Regions from separate parts of the Lysinibacillus sp. fls2-241-R2A-57 genome, predicted to be linked through region 1. Evidence: riboswitches for the same ligand, from Rfam matches in the RefSeq annotation. Region 1 holds a riboswitch; each other region holds the start of a gene.

What was found. A riboswitch is a leader RNA that binds a small molecule or an ion and turns the genes downstream of it on or off. The one in region 1 is predicted to bind lysine.
Positions count from the first base shown of each region.
Region 2: it holds a riboswitch for lysine, as region 1 does, so the genes downstream of both, QRN68_RS10785 (transporter substrate-binding domain-containing protein) here and QRN68_RS05020 (amino acid permease) in region 1, are expected to answer to the same signal.
Region 3: it holds a riboswitch for lysine, as region 1 does, so the genes downstream of both, QRN68_RS06855 (aspartate kinase) here and QRN68_RS05020 (amino acid permease) in region 1, are expected to answer to the same signal.

Region 1 covers NZ_JARVRU010000026.1:5,807-11,000, forward strand. Annotated here, with positions in the region: gene QRN68_RS05010 (nitric oxide synthase oxygenase) at 1-7, shown strand, start outside; gene QRN68_RS05015 (CynX/NimT family MFS transporter) at 39-1,271, opposite strand; lysine riboswitch at 1,423-1,600, shown strand; gene QRN68_RS05020 (amino acid permease) at 1,686-3,149, shown strand; gene QRN68_RS05025 (hypothetical protein) at 3,265-3,393, opposite strand; gene QRN68_RS05030 (serine hydrolase domain-containing protein) at 3,748-4,674, shown strand; gene QRN68_RS05035 (response regulator transcription factor) at 4,954-5,194, shown strand, end outside.
Region 2 covers NZ_JARVRU010000050.1:8,286-13,479, forward strand. Annotated here, with positions in the region: gene QRN68_RS10765 (toxic anion resistance protein) at 1-476, shown strand, start outside; gene QRN68_RS10770 (DUF6501 family protein) at 535-732, opposite strand; gene QRN68_RS10775 (amino acid ABC transporter ATP-binding protein) at 1,037-1,768, opposite strand; gene QRN68_RS10780 (amino acid ABC transporter permease) at 1,781-2,506, opposite strand; gene QRN68_RS10785 (transporter substrate-binding domain-containing protein) at 2,665-3,519, opposite strand; lysine riboswitch at 3,636-3,822, opposite strand; gene QRN68_RS10790 (hypothetical protein) at 4,339-4,878, shown strand; gene odhB (2-oxoglutarate dehydrogenase complex dihydrolipoyllysine-residue succinyltransferase) at 4,823-5,194, opposite strand, start outside.
Region 3 covers NZ_JARVRU010000032.1:91,112-96,305, reverse strand. Annotated here, with positions in the region: gene uvrC (excinuclease ABC subunit UvrC) at 1-936, shown strand, start outside; lysine riboswitch at 1,152-1,330, shown strand; gene QRN68_RS06855 (aspartate kinase) at 1,629-2,855, shown strand; gene QRN68_RS06850 (methyl-accepting chemotaxis protein) at 2,987-4,246, shown strand; gene QRN68_RS06845 (YslB family protein) at 4,298-4,732, opposite strand; gene QRN68_RS06840 (succinate dehydrogenase cytochrome b558 subunit) at 5,005-5,194, shown strand, end outside.

The sequences.
Region 1 (5,194 bases):
TTATTAATCGAAAAAAGGCAGCATATGAGCTGCTTTTTTTAATTCACATATTCATTTTTAGAAGCCCTAAAAGAACATAAGAACAGTATCAATGCTACGACAACAAAGAGCCAGCCAGCGATGTTCCAGCCGCCGAATAAATCGTGCAAATATCCAAATAGGATTGGACCGGTTGCGGCAAATAAGTATCCTAAGGATTGTGCAAAGCCTGATAAATCAGCTGCTTCAAAGGCTGTACGGGTACGTAGTGTAAAGAACATCATCGCTAATGCGAATGAAGCACCCCCTGCTAAGCCTAGTAGCACCATCCACAGTACTGCGAGGCTTGTCCATTCCATTACTACTCCAATAAAGCCAACTATGTAAAATGACGTAAACATTATTACAAGGGGCCGTTGAGACGTCATTTTACTTGCAATAATAGGCACAGCTAAAGCCATTGGGACTTGTGAAAATTGCATGATGGAAAACATCCAGCCTGCACGATCAGCGGCTAATCCTTGCGCAATGTATATTTCAGGAATCCAAGCAGCAGTTGTATAGAATAATAATGATTGTAATCCCATAGCGCCTGTTACAGCCCAAGTAACAGGTGATTTCCATAAAGGTGTACGTTCTTTCATAGTCTTAAAAGGCAGTTCAGGCTTATTAAATTTCAACTGTGGAATCCAAATTAAAATGGTTAACACCACAAGAACAAGCGCGATAGCTAGTGCACCTTGCCAGCCAAGTGGTGAAATGGCAATAGGATAGCTGATGCCAGCACCTAGCCCAGCTGTCAAATTCATCGACATTGTGAAAAATGCCATAAGTAAACCTACGTGATAGGGAAACTTCAATTTAAGTAATCCTGGAATAAGTACGTTACCGAATGAAATAGCTATACCAATTAGTACAGTTCCAGACACGAGTAAAGCAGTTGTGCCAAGGGATCGTAGTACAATCCCTAATGCTAAAAGAATAGTTGATAAAAATAATGTTAATTCTAGCCCGAATTTACGTGCGACATTTGGAGCAAATGGTGATATGATGGCGAATGCTAGTAATGGGATAGTTGTTAGAAAACCCGCTAGTACATTGGATATGCCGAGATCTTCACGGATAAAGGAAATAATAGGCCCAACAACAGTTAGCGGCATCCGTAATGTAGAGGCAATACAAATTACGCCGATAACTAGTAATAAGGTTGTTCCTCTCCAGCTAATTTTCTTGCTAGGATAAGTATTGGAATGTTCATCAGTAGTCAAATTGATCCCCCCTGTAAGAACGATTATAATTGAACTACTATACCACTTTATCAAATTATTTAAAATGGTTGAAAATTCGTAAAATACAGAACATTAATCAGGTTATTGAAATGTCAAAGGTCGTATGTTAAACTAGTACACATCATAAATTTAATAATTATATGCCTCAAGTTTGCATTGAGGTAGAGGTCGCGTTATTTAAGAGTATACTAATGGAAATGACAAGCATTAGAGAAATTAGTTGAAAGGAAATATCGCCGAAGTGTGAGGGGACTTGAAAACCTCATGCTGGGGCTGTCTCCGAAAGGAACAGAACTGTCACGTTTGGAACAACGTGTTGAGCTATCGTTTTTGAAAGAACTGAGGATTAACTTAGCCATCACTACGTTCATGTGATGGCATTTTTTTTGCCTCTTAAAGAAGGAAGGAAGCTATATCGTGAGTGAAATAAAAGTGAATCAGCTCGGCCATAAAGCGCCGAAGTTGAAAAAAGAATTAAAAAGCCGTCATATTACTATGATTTCATTAGGCGGTACAATCGGTACAGGATTGTTTTTAGCTAGTGGTGGTGCCATTGCACAAGCAGGCCCTGGCGGTGCACTGCTCGCCTATGCATTAATCGGTGTTATGGTGTACTTTTTAATGACGAGCTTAGGCGAAATGGCAGCTTATATGCCATCATCGGGCTCATTTAGTACGTATGCTACAAAATTTGTAGATCCGGCATTAGGCTTTGCACTTGGCTGGAACTACTGGTACAACTGGGCGATTACCATTGCGGCAGAAATTTCAGCTGTATCGTTAATTATGAAATATTGGTTCCCAGATAGCTCATCAGCACTTTGGACTGCTTTATTTATCGCTGTAGTTTTAATGTTCAATCTATTATCGGTAAAAAGCTACGGTGAAAGTGAATATTGGTTTGCAATGATTAAGGTTGTAACTGTAATCGTTTTTATTATCACCAGTTTCTTAATGATTTTTGGTATTATAGGTGGGCAAGCTCCTGTAGGCTTTACGAATTTCTTTATTAGTGATGGACCATTCCACGGTGGCTTCTTTGCTACATTTGGTATTTTCTTAGCAGCGGGATTCTCGTTCCAGGGGACAGAGCTACTTGGAATAACAGCAGGAGAAACGGATGATCCTGGTAAAAATATTCCGAAAGCTGTTAAGTCAGTTTTTTGGCGAATTCTGTTATTTTATATTTTAGCAATTGCTGCAATTGGGATGTTAATTCCATTTACAGACGAACGTTTGTTGTCTGAAGATATCGCTGTATCACCATTTACACTAGTATTCGACCGTTTAGGAATTGCGTTTGCTGCTTCATTGATGAATGCCGTCATTTTAACGGCTATGCTGTCAGCAGGGAATTCAGGGCTCTATGCATCTTCTCGTATGCTTTGGCAATTAGCAGTAGATGGACATGCACCAAAATTTTTCGCTAAACTAAGCCGTCGAGGTATTCCGATTTACGCATTATTGGCGACATTAGCTGTAGGTTCCTTAGCATTTTTAGCTTCATTCTTTGGTGATGGTGTAGTCTATATGTGGCTTCTAAATGCCTCTGGGATGTCTGGCTTCATTGCTTGGCTAGGAATTGCATTTAGCCATTATCGTTTCCGTCGAGCGTTCGAGGTACAAGGCTTGGATCCGAAATTGCTGCCATATAAAGCGAAGCTATTTCCATTCGGTCCGCTATTTGCCTTTACAGTTTGTATGATTGTTGTTATCGGTCAAAACTACACGGCCTTTATGGGTGATAAAATTGATTGGTACGGAGTCGTTGTTTCATACATTGGTATTCCACTGTTCTTACTGTTATGGCTTGGCTATAAAATCAAGCATAAAACAAAAATGCTCCCACTTGAAGAATGTGATTTAAAGGTGGAAGACTAATATTAAAGCTGTTCTATAATCCATTGAATGATGGTTTATGGAACAGCTTTTTTTACTATTTTGCAAAATATCTATAAAACGAAAACATGTCATATGGTAAATTATAGACTAATCATCATAGCGTGTGGTTGATTTCCGTTCCGACTGGGCGCTTTGTTGCTGTCGCTTCGCTTTCGCGACAGAAAACATTTGTTGTTGTTGTTGTTGTTGTTGTTGCCGCTACGCTTTCGCGCAGATAAAACAATTGCCGCCGCTACGTTAGCACTTCGCTTTCGCACAGAGCAAAGCTTCCTAGGGGCGTCCGATGAGCCGCTTGGGCCTACACGATGTAGGTCACGAAGGCGTTATCACAGGATGTGATGTTTTTAGCCTTCGTTCCTCTACCTGCTCGCTCCATGGTCTCATCTGTGACGCTAATCCCCAAAGAGTCGCCCAGTCGGAACGAAGATCAACTAATATACAGAGCATATATTTTAACAAAAGGCATCCGCAATTTTTGGTAAGGAGGCAAATTTTAAATAATTTATTCAGTATAAACGGGCAGCAAAATTGCACGTAAAAACCCAATAGGAGAAGACTAATAATAAGAGGGGGAAAGATGATAGACTATCCATTTTTACAAAACAGATTAAAAAAAGAAAAGATTAATACTTTCTTGATTAATAGTCATGGCAAAACGATATTTCAATACTATAAAAACAAGAAACAACAACAGAAACTTCATAAAATTAATTCTTGCACAAAGAGTATTCTTTCCATCTTATTTGGCATTGCAATAGATCAAAAATATATAGAATCTGTTCATATACCTGTCCATTCTTTTTTTCCTGAACTATTCGAACGGCAAGGTGATAAACGTAAAATGGATATGACAATATATCACCTTTTAACAATGACGGAGGGGTTAGATTTCCCGGAATTTGGTGAATGGAATAGTTTTGCTCCTATGGTATTTCATTCTGATATAGTAAAATTTATAATAGATCGTCCGATGGTGCATCCAGTTGGTTCGCATATGAATTATAACTCGGGTTGCTCCCATATACTATCTGCTATATTGCAGCAAGTGACGAATATGAAAACAAAAGAATTTGCCAATCGTTATTTATTTCAACCATTAGGTATTCTCAAATATCAATGGTATGAGGATAAGAAGAAAATTAGTAAAGGGGCAGATGGTCTTTTATTAAAAGCAGAAGATATGATGAAAGTAGGCCTTTTAGTTTTAAAAAAGGGTATATATAACGAAAAAAGGATAGTTTCAGAGGATTGGATTAACCATTCGATAAAGCCTAATTTAATGACTTATGACAATATCGGCTATTACGGGATGCATTGGTGGGTAAATAAACAGGATGAAACTAAAGCTTTTTCGGTAGATAATCAATATTTCTTTGCATTAGGCTTTGGGGGACAATATATTTTTATTTGGCCAAAGGAAGAACTAGTTATTACTATCACAGGTGACTTGTATGAAACTAGTTTATTACCGCTTCAATTAATAAAGGACTACATCTTGAAATAATCAACAGATGGTAGGGGTGGCCAAACACCTACTGAAATAGAGGAACTCAGTCTAAGAACGCCACGTCCTGTGGCAATTTATTTGTGCGAAAGCGTAGTGTTAACGAAGCGACAGCAACAGGGTTTGTATGTGCGAAAGCGTAGTGTTAACGAAGCGACAGCAACAGGGTTTTGTATGTGCGAAAGCGTAGTGCTAACGAAGCGACAGCAACAATTACGCCAAGGCAAAATCAACCACACGTTATGGTGATGAGCTAATAAAAAGAAGAGGTGCATGAAAGTGCAAAAGCATATTTTACTAGTAGAAGATGATGAAGCCATTCGTGAAATGGTAGAAAACTACTTAATGATGGAGGGGTTCCTTGTTACCTCTGCAATAAATGGGGAAGAGGCATTACAAAATTGTTTAAACAATTCCTTTGATTTAGTGATCTTGGATATTATGATCCCGAAACTTAATGGTTTAGAAGTTTTAAAGATCGTACGAGAACAGGCTTCATTTCCAATTATCATCATGTCAG
Region 2 (5,194 bases), on a different contig from region 1:
TTCCTGCAAAGGTAACTAGTGTACAGGCAACGAATCAACCACTTGATGTCCAACAGCTGAATGACTTTGCCGCTCAAATCGAACGACTAGATCAACGTATTTATGACTTACAAGTTTCACAGCAGGTTGCCTTACAAACTGCGCCACAAATACGTATGATTCAGCAGTCCAATCAAACGCTAGCAGAGAAAATTGAATTTTCAATTGTGACACTTATCCCACTTTGGAAAAATCAATTAGCCATGATGTTATCCATGAACATGGACCATCAATATGCACAGCTAGAGGAGCGATTATCTCGCACGAATGATCGGTTTGCAAGCCCCTCTTTTGAACAGCAAGTATCGAAATTCAAAGAAACACAGCATGAGCTTCAAACGGCTATCAAAGATGTCTTTGCCTTACATACAGCTACAGAACAGGAAAAACAGCATTTACAAGATGTAGCTGATTTAAAGGGTTATACAAGAGACTGATTCTGTTTTTTCAATGAACAAGGGTGGTTCAGAAATCATCTGAACCACCCTTGTATTTTCATTCAAAATAATCTTTATAGTAGCCACCAATTTTACCAGTGTTATCAATAATAAAAACGAATTCTTCTGTTTCATTTTTTACATCATATTGTTTCCCTACTGTTAATACGTTTGATACTAAATATTTTGATGCATTTGTATGCTTACAAGTGACAGCGCGTAGTGTTGGTGCATCTTTCCATTTTAAATGTAACATAATCTCTCTACCTCTCTTTACTAGCATGAAGCTAATGTCTACTGCTTATTTTATAATATTTTAGATGTTTTGTGGAGAAAAAAACCATAGAAGATCATATTTTCTCCGTAAAAGTCTATTTTCTTATCTATTTCTATACTTAAATTTTAACTTCGAGGTGTTATTATGAGCTTTGGTGGTGTACCACAATGGTTTTTCATCCTTGCTGTAGCATTTGCAATTTGCTTTGTTATATATGCAGAGTGGAATTCTAGAAAATAAGTGAATCCATCTATGTGGACTCACTTTTTTAGTTGTGCTGAATTTATTTTAAAGTACGTTTTAAAAACTCTTTTGTTCGTTCATGCTGTGGGTTTATTAAAACCTGTGATGGTGGTCCCTCCTCTACGATAACACCTTTATCCATAAATACAACGCGATCCGCTACCTCTTTGGCAAACTCCATTTCATGTGTAACAATTAACATCGTATTTCCGGCATCCGCTAGCTGTCGCATTACCTTCAACACTTCGCCAACCATTTCTGGGTCAAGGGCTGACGTCGGTTCATCAAACAGCATTACATCTGGATTCATTGATAATGCTCGCGCAATCGCTACACGCTGTTTTTGACCGCCAGATAGCTGCCGTGGCTTCGCATTGACATATTGGTCCATGCCTACAATTTGCAAATATTTCAAAGCAACTTCTTCGGCTTCTGCCTTTGAACGCTTTAAAACTTTCATTTGGCCTACAGTGCAATTTTTTAGCACATTATGATTGTTGAATAAGTTGAATTGCTGGAATACCATACCTAAATGTGTACGATATTCTTGAATATTATGCTTTTCGTCTAAAATATTTTCACCTTTGTAAATAATTTGACCACCACTTGGCGTTTCCAGTAAATTAATGCAGCGTAGTAGTGTTGATTTACCAGATCCTGAAGAACCGATAAGGCAGACAACCTCGCCCTTTTCTACTTGAAAATTTACATCCTTTAACACTTGGTTACGCCCAAATGATTTACTTAAATGCTCTATTTTAATAACCGTCATTTGTCCGTCCCCCTATATGGCTTCTTTCTGTTCTTTTTGATAGGCATCTGGTCCATCCAATCGTTTTTCTACATATAGTAAAATTCTTGATGCGGTAAATGTCATGATGAAATAAAGGACACAAGCTACAAAGAATGATTCAAAATAGCGGAAATTATTACCTGCAATCGATTTTGTTTGGAAGAATAATTCAGTAACCCCGATAACGTTTAAAACTGCTGTATCTTTAATATTCATAATTAATTGATTACCTGTTGCAGGCAATACATTTCGCGCAACTTGTGGTAGTACAACATGCAGCATAATTTGGAAATGATTCATCCCAATTGCCGAAGCGGCCTCGTATTGTCCTTTATCAATTGACACAATACCACCACGCACAATTTCCGCCATATAAGCACCTGTGTTTAGTGACACGACCAAAATACCTGCTGTAATAAAATGCATATCAATGCCAAATGCTATATCTAATCCGTAAAATACAACCATTGCTTGTACAATCATTGGTGTACCACGGAAGAATTCGACATAGCATGTTAGTAAAAAATTAAAGAGCTTTAAACTATAGAATTTTACACCCTTTTTACGAACCTTGATGGTATGCATAATTCCAATGAAAAATCCGATAAGTGCACCAATAATTGTACTACTAATTGAAATAAGTAATGTATAATACGCACCTCGTAAAAACATTTGCCAGTTGTTCTCAACAATAGAAATAATCCATTCAAGACTCATGATGTTCCTCCTAACAACGTCGTGTTGCTTGCTCGTTCCAGTATTCTATTGGAGCATTTGTTTCTTTTAGTTTATGAAACTTTTAGCTATGACATTATCATTATTTTAAGAGATTCTTATGATAATGCACGGACTGTCAGGCAGCCCGTGCATTTATATTATTGTGCTGCTGGTTGTTTTTGAATTGCTTCTTCCATAATTTTTTGGCGATCATCTTCAGAAATACCTTTTAGGATTTCATTGATTTTTTCCATATTTGCATCATCTTTACGTAAACCAACTGCAATAGATGTGTTTGAAATATCTGTTTTGAATCCTTTTTCAAACTTTACATATGTGAATTTATCGTTCGCTGCAGCAGCGGAAATCCCTTCTGGACGCTCAGCTACATAGCCGTCAATTTTTCCAGCCTCTAATGCTACACGCATTGCTGGGAAACTATCCATCGCTGTTTCTTTTTGTACATCTTTAATCTGATCAATCACATTATAGTTAGATGTATTTAATTGAGATGTGATTTTAGCTCCTGAAAAATCTTGGATTGATTTTGCCTTTTCATACTTGCTACCTTTTTTAATGACCATAACAAAATCAGAAGTATAGTAGTTTTCAGTGAAATCAATTGTTTGCTTACGCTCATCAGTAGGTGACATTCCAGCAACGATTGCATCAATTTTATTTGATTGCAGTGCTGGTACTAAACCATCCCACTCCATTTTCACAATTACTAATTCTTTTCCTAAGCCTTCAGCGATTTTTTTCGCCATTTGCACATCATAGCCGCCTGCATATTCAGCATTATCGGCAATTTTTACTGCGCCATTTGCATCATCTTGCTGCGTCCAGTTAAATGGAGCATAGCCCGCTTCCATCCCAACACGGAATTCACCACCTCCACCTTTATCGGCACCAGCATCACCTGTTGCCTCATTCTTTTTGTCTTTAGCGCCACAAGCGGCCAACACAATTACAGTCATTACAGATAGCATTAATAACAACCATTTCCTTTTCATGTAAAACTCCCCTTTTCTGTTAAAAAATAAGACAACTATACAAAAAAAGACCTAAGCATTGAACTTAGGTTTACCTTTAATTGATAGTTGCCCAAATCCTCACTATAATTTCCATGTTACGAGATAGCACAACCTAGTAAACCTGGAAAGAAATTTACTAGGACAGTCCTGCACTTATTCACTGCAGACCCAGCATAAAAGTACGAGCTCCTTTTATACTTCGGCGATAGTTCCTTCTCCATTGCGTCTTCGCTTGCTTTTACTCAACAATGAACTAATAAATACCGCGCCTCTACCTCACTATAGAACAAATGTGAGGTTTGTTTATTTAATTGATATATAGATACTACAATAAAAGTAAGTTAATCGTCAAGATAATTTTATTATTATTCTGACTGTTTACAATATTAGGTTTTTAACCTTATTAAATCCATTACATTCGCACAATTGCCAAGGTGACAATCGTTTTTTTCAGTTGCGTTGATTAACCATTATTATACATTCTAATTAATTAGAAGAGGTTAATTTCCGCTACGGACTACTAGCTTTCCTGTGGGAGTTGAGTAGCCCTAAGCTACAATCAGTTAAAATAGTAAAATAGTAATGCATAAGCAAAATAGCAACAAAAAAATCCTTTTATCGCTCAATAATAAACCTATTCTCCTAATCAACACGCCTGTTTTATTTATTTTATTTATTAGTAAATCCGCAAATATTTAATACTCAACTAGTATTTTGTAATCCAAAAGATACTATTAATCAGTAATGATAATATCCTTTGCACTATAATTTTTTTTTACTGAAGCATATCGTAAAGGTTTGGGGAACCTATCCGTCGCTTCGTTTGCTTTATCCGTCGCTCTGGCTCTTCTTTCCGTCGCTTTGATTCCTATTCGTCACTCTGGCATTTCTATCCGTCGTTTTGATTGTTTTATCCGTCGCTGCGGCTCTTCTTTCCGTCGCTTCAGTTTCTATCCGTCGCTCCAGCTTTTCTTTCCGTCGCTTCGATTGCTTTATCCGTCACTCCAGCTCTTCTATCCGTCGCTCTTGCTTTTCTATCCGTCACTTTGTTTTCTTTCCGTCGTTCTGGCTCTTCTTTCCGTCGTTTCGGTTCCTATCCGTCGCTTCGATTACTTTATCCGTCACTCTGGTTCTTCTTTCCGTCGCTTCGATTGCTTTATCCGTCGCTCTGGCTCTTCTTTCCGTCGTTCTGAATGCTCTATCCGTCGCATCCTTAAATATTTTCATAAAAAGCAAAAAACCCTGCGAAACAATGTTCGCAGGGTTTTAATAAACTCAGGAATTAAGAATTTAATAATAAATCTTCTGGGTTTTCTAGAAGTTCTTTTACAGTTTTAAGGAAGCCTACAGAATCTTTACCATCGATAATACGGTGGTCATAAGAAAGTGCTAAGTACATCATTGGGCGAATTTCTACTTCACCATTCACTTCAACTGGACGTTTTTTGATCGTGTGCATACCTAGGATACCAGCTTGTGTACCATTCATGATAGGTGTAGACATTAATGAACCGAATACCCCACCGTTTGTAATTGTGAATGAGCCACCTTGAAGATCTGCTAAACCTAATTTTTTATCGCGTGCTTTTTTAGCTAGGTCTGCAATTGAATCTTCAATTTCAGCAAAGTTTTTGCGGTCAGCGTCACGTACAAC
Region 3 (5,194 bases), on a different contig from region 1:
GAATTTTTAACGTTCGTTGGCCGATTTTACGAGAAGTTAGAGCACATTAAGCCTAAGGAGATTTTTATCCCACAATCTATTGATGCGGATATTCTAACGGAATTACTTGATGTTCGGGTGTTGACACCAAAACGTGGGCAAAAAAAAGAACTTGTCGAATTAGCGATTAAAAATGCTGAAATTGCTGTAGCAGCAAAGTTCCAGCTTATTGAACGTCAGGAAGAACGAACGATAGGAGCGTGTGAGGCACTAGGTGAAGCTATGGGTATTTCTACACCTTTACGGATAGAAGCTTTCGATAATAGTCATATGCATGGAACAGATGCTGTATCTGCAATGGTTGTATTTATCGATGGGAAGCCATCAAAGAAGGAGTATCGAAAATACAAAACACGCACAGCTGCCAAGCACGATGATTATGGGGCAATGCAAGAAGTAATACGTCGTCGGTATACACGAGTATTAAAGGAAGGTCTACCTTTGCCAGATTTAGTACTAATCGATGGTGGGAAGGGGCAGATGGAAGTTGCGCGCGAAGTATTAGAAGATGAACTCGGCCTAGTCATTCCAATTGCTGGATTAGCAAAAGATGACAAGCATAATACGTCACAGCTTTTATTTGGTGACCCACCTGAAGTAATTGAGTTAAAGCGCACAAGTGATGGATTTTATTTACTGCAACGAATTCAAGACGAAGTACACCGCTTCGCCATTACCTTCTTACGACAACAGCACGAGAAGCATGCCATTCAATCTGTTCTCGATCATATAGAGGGCATTGGTCCAAAGCGAAAACAGCAATTACTTAAGCATTTTGGCTCTGTCAAAAAAATTCGTGAGGCAAGTGAGTTGGCGTTACAGGAAGCCGGTATGCCTGCTAATCTAGCTAGCAATATTTACGCCTATTTTCATTCTGCAGAAAACACCCACCTCTGAAGGAATGAATTGCGCGGGCACAATTCAAAATCCGGACGCAATTACGCCAAGGCGAGTTGATTTTCAATAAGAGACATTGTCAAAGGATTAGACGTATGCTAAGGTTGTATATAACATTGCTCCTTAATATAGCAATGTTATGTACGGAGCCTTAGTTTTTTGTAGTTTCTATTTATCCATAAACTATAAGGTTCAATTAAATACATTCACTATTTAGTGATGATAGAGGTGCAAGGTTCAAGAGTAGTACATTCGAGGACGAACAAGTCCAGTGAAAATGTACAAAAGGGGAGCTTGCCGAAGTGGAGCATCGTTGTTTCCGATGCTGTGCTGGTTTTACATTTAAGAGATGTAAGACTGTCGATTCTAATCGTTTCGGAGAGCTATCACACATGCGCAAGTTACTTTTATTGTACATGTTATAGGCAGCTTTCACGTTATGTGAGAGCTGCCTTTTTAGCTTTCTGAAGATAACAAGTTATTCCGATAAAGGGATGATGTCAAAAGATTTTTCTGTATGATTGTGGGCCATAAACCATGCTCAACGGAGTAGCCCCCGAGAGCAAAGATACATGCGGAGAGCGTTCTCCGTGAGTGGAATGTACAGTCAAGTACATATTTGGGTGAGGAGCCGCAAAAGTAAGCTACTTTATAATCAGCGAAATGATTAAAAACGAAGGAGAATGGTAAAGATGGCGAGAATTGTGATGAAATTTGGTAGTGCTGCATTAGCATCGACAGAGCACATTCAAAATGTTGCGAAAAGGGCGCTAGCTGAAAGAGAAAGAGGGTATGATGTTGTCGTTGTAACAGCGGCGATGGCGAATATGACGAAAGAATTAGCAAAGATGGCTCGTGATCTATCAGATAATGCGTCTAAGCGTGAACTAGATGTATTACTTTCGACAAGCTCACAACTATCAAGTGCGTTAGTGGCAATTGCTTTGCAGGAAGAAGGATACAGTGCAGTGTCATTAACAGGATGGCAAGCGGGTATTCAAACGGATGATATGCATGGTAATGCACGTATAGATTATCTTGATGTAAGTCGTATTGAGGAACACTTTGCACAAGGACAAATTGTTGTAATTACTGGGGTACAAGGCATCAATTATTCACAGAATATTACGACGCTTGGTAAAGGTGGAGCGGAAACGACGGCTGTAGCTATTGCGGCAGCGTTGGAGGCAGAGCGCGTAGATATTTACACAAATGTGGATGGTGTCTATACAGCTGATCCAAGTCATGTAGCTAGAGCACAAAAGCTAAAAGAAATTTCCTATGACGAGATGCTAGAGCTATCAAATTTAGGATCACGAATTTTACATCCGCGAGCTGTAGAGTTAGCAAAGAAGTTTCAAATGCCAGTTATTATTCGGTCGAGTGTAATCGATACAGTAGGAACTTTATTGAAGGAGGAAGTTGAGATGGAGAAAAATTTAATTGTACGTGGTGTTGCCTATGAGTCAGATGTTATTCGTTTAACAGTTGGTTATGATGCTTATTCTGATGCTTCGTTAGCAGATATGTTCACAATACTTGCAGAAAATCGCATAAACGTCGATATAATCGTGCAAGCAATAATAGATGGATTAAAGCCGACTGTATCATTTACCATTTCAAAAGAGGAGTTTGCAGAAGCATTACGGGTCTTAGAAGATAGTAAACTATCACTAGGATTTAGTTTTGCTGATTTCGAAATCGGCTTAGCGAAAGTTTCTATTATTGGATCAGGTATGGCATCTAATCCAGGCGTTGCTGCCCGTATGTTTGATCGTTTACGTCGTGAAAGTATCCCGGTAAAAATGGTAAGTACATCTGAAATAAAAGTGTCTGTTGTTGTACCTCAAGACGAAATGATTCGTGCAGCAAATGCATTACACGATGAATTCAATTTAGAACATGCGCTTTACATATAATAATGAATAGGATGTGTCGGTAAAAGGTACATCCTATTTTTTCTTTATATAAATTTAATATTTTATATATTACTATTGTTGTATAATAAAGTGTAATTACATGTTTTACCAAGGAAAAGGTGGGAATTTGTATGGCATTATTAGGTTTATTTCAAAAGCCAATTAATGAAGGCGTTGAGAAACACAACGATTTTGAAATACAAATATTAAAAAAACGAATTCTACAATTGGAACTTGAGCAGGAAAGCGTTGATGTGAAAAATGCGATTTTAGATTTTGTACTAGCGCATATGGAGTTAATTAATTTTCAAACGATTTTAAAGGTTCAAAGTGTCTCAGCAAGTGTAGGAGATATTTCAGCAATGACTGAAGAAATGTCGTCAAATACAGAAGAGATGCTGGCTGTTGAGCAAAATGTTAATGCAAATATTCAAGAAATAAAACAGCATTCGTTACTACTTGTAGACGAAATGGAATCATCCATTACGAAAGGTGAAATGGTTCAGGAGCTGTTAGCTAAAGGAGCTCATTCAACAAAACAGCTGAATAATGAAATGAGTAAAATGAATGATATTAGTAAAAGTGTAACCGGGATTGCCGATCAAACACAACTACTAGCCTTAAATGCCTCAATTGAAGCTGCACGTGCTGGTGAACATGGGAAGGGCTTTAATGTTGTCGCGTTGGAGGTAGGAAAGTTAGCTAATAGCTCGAAAGATTCATTGCAAGAAATGACGAAGATTCGATCAGTCATCGATAGGCAATTACATAACACATTAGAAAATATTGAACAAGTTGAACATTACTTTACTGATTTTTTAAGTATCATGAAAGGCAATATTACTAATCTGACAGTAACAAGTAAAAATTTTGAAGAAGTTGCACACGGAATTCATCAAATGACAGCTGCATCAGAGGAAAACGTAGTAGCTGTAGACAGTTTAGCGGTGACGCTGACTGAATTATCACATACAAGTGACTTTTCAGAAATTGTACAGAATCAAGTATCTGAAATGCTAAAAGCTATCGTACCGACAATTCGAAAGCCATCAGAGCAAACGGTAATTAGCCAATTGGCAGCGAGGTTAATGGATCATGCTAGTTTTTTACGAATTGCTATTCAAAAAGCTGGACATAAAGAAATATTAAAAACGCATCATCAATGTGCGTTTGGGAAATGGTATTATGGGCATTTTGAGCAATATCAGAATTTACCAGAGTATCGTCATATAGAACAACCTCATGAATTAGTACATACGGCTGCTCAGAAATTAGTTAATGAACTGTCAAATAGTAACTTAGAAGAAATGGTTCAACACTCACTTAATATTTTGGAAGCATTTATTTCGTTAATAGATGTGCTTTTAAAAGAAAGACATGCTCAGTTATGAATAGAGAAAAGGATTGTCATCCAGCAATTTGGAATGACAATCCTTTTTGTTTTATTCGGTAGGTAGGGTGTGCATGATTCGTTCTTTGACGTCCCATTTTACTGTGAACATAACGTTTTGATGCTTTTCACGTTTTTCATCATAGCATTCTGTTAAATAACCTTTTGCTTGCTGGATTTGCTCAGCTATAAATCCTGCTTCAAGTCTAAAGCTACGCAAACCGATTTGTAAAATTGTTGGATCATTTGTCAATAGGAATATACGTCCATCCTTTGATTCTTTCATAAGCTCTAAATTACCCCAACAGGCATCTGCGAAAAATGCGATAATTTCATCTTGACTTCTACAAGGGAACTTTCTAGCAAGCTCTTTTCCTGCCCAATAAAGGACATCATCTTCATGTTTGCCAAGAATAGTAGATAGAATATGATCGCGAATTATCTCATAGCCAAATGATGAGATTGTAGGAGATGAAGTGTTTAACATTGAAATCCTTCTTTCTTAGAATTTTCTTAAAATTTAACCTCGATAAAGTAAAGGTAGATTTTTCGAGAAAAAATGATGCATCACGTACTAGATTGTTTCTTTAATAAGGGCTATGAAAAACTCCAAGTTACCTTGACGCTCGTAGCTCTTGAGAGTACAATAAACATGTCATAATATTGTACCATGATGAAATACACAGTCAATGAGGTATCATTTACAAAATGATGACTTCTTTTGTTGTGTTATTTTAAGTACTAAGGGGGGTAACAGTCTTGTCGAAAGATCGAGAGTTTTTATGGCGTCGTTTACATTCTCTACTTGGTGTCATTCCAGTAGGTCTGTTTCTGATGTTCCACTTGTCAATGAACTTCACTGCTGTTGGTGGTGAACAAGCTTACAATGATGCAGTAAGTAAGATGGATTTAATTCCACACAATCTTCTGTTAGTAATTGAGTGGGTAG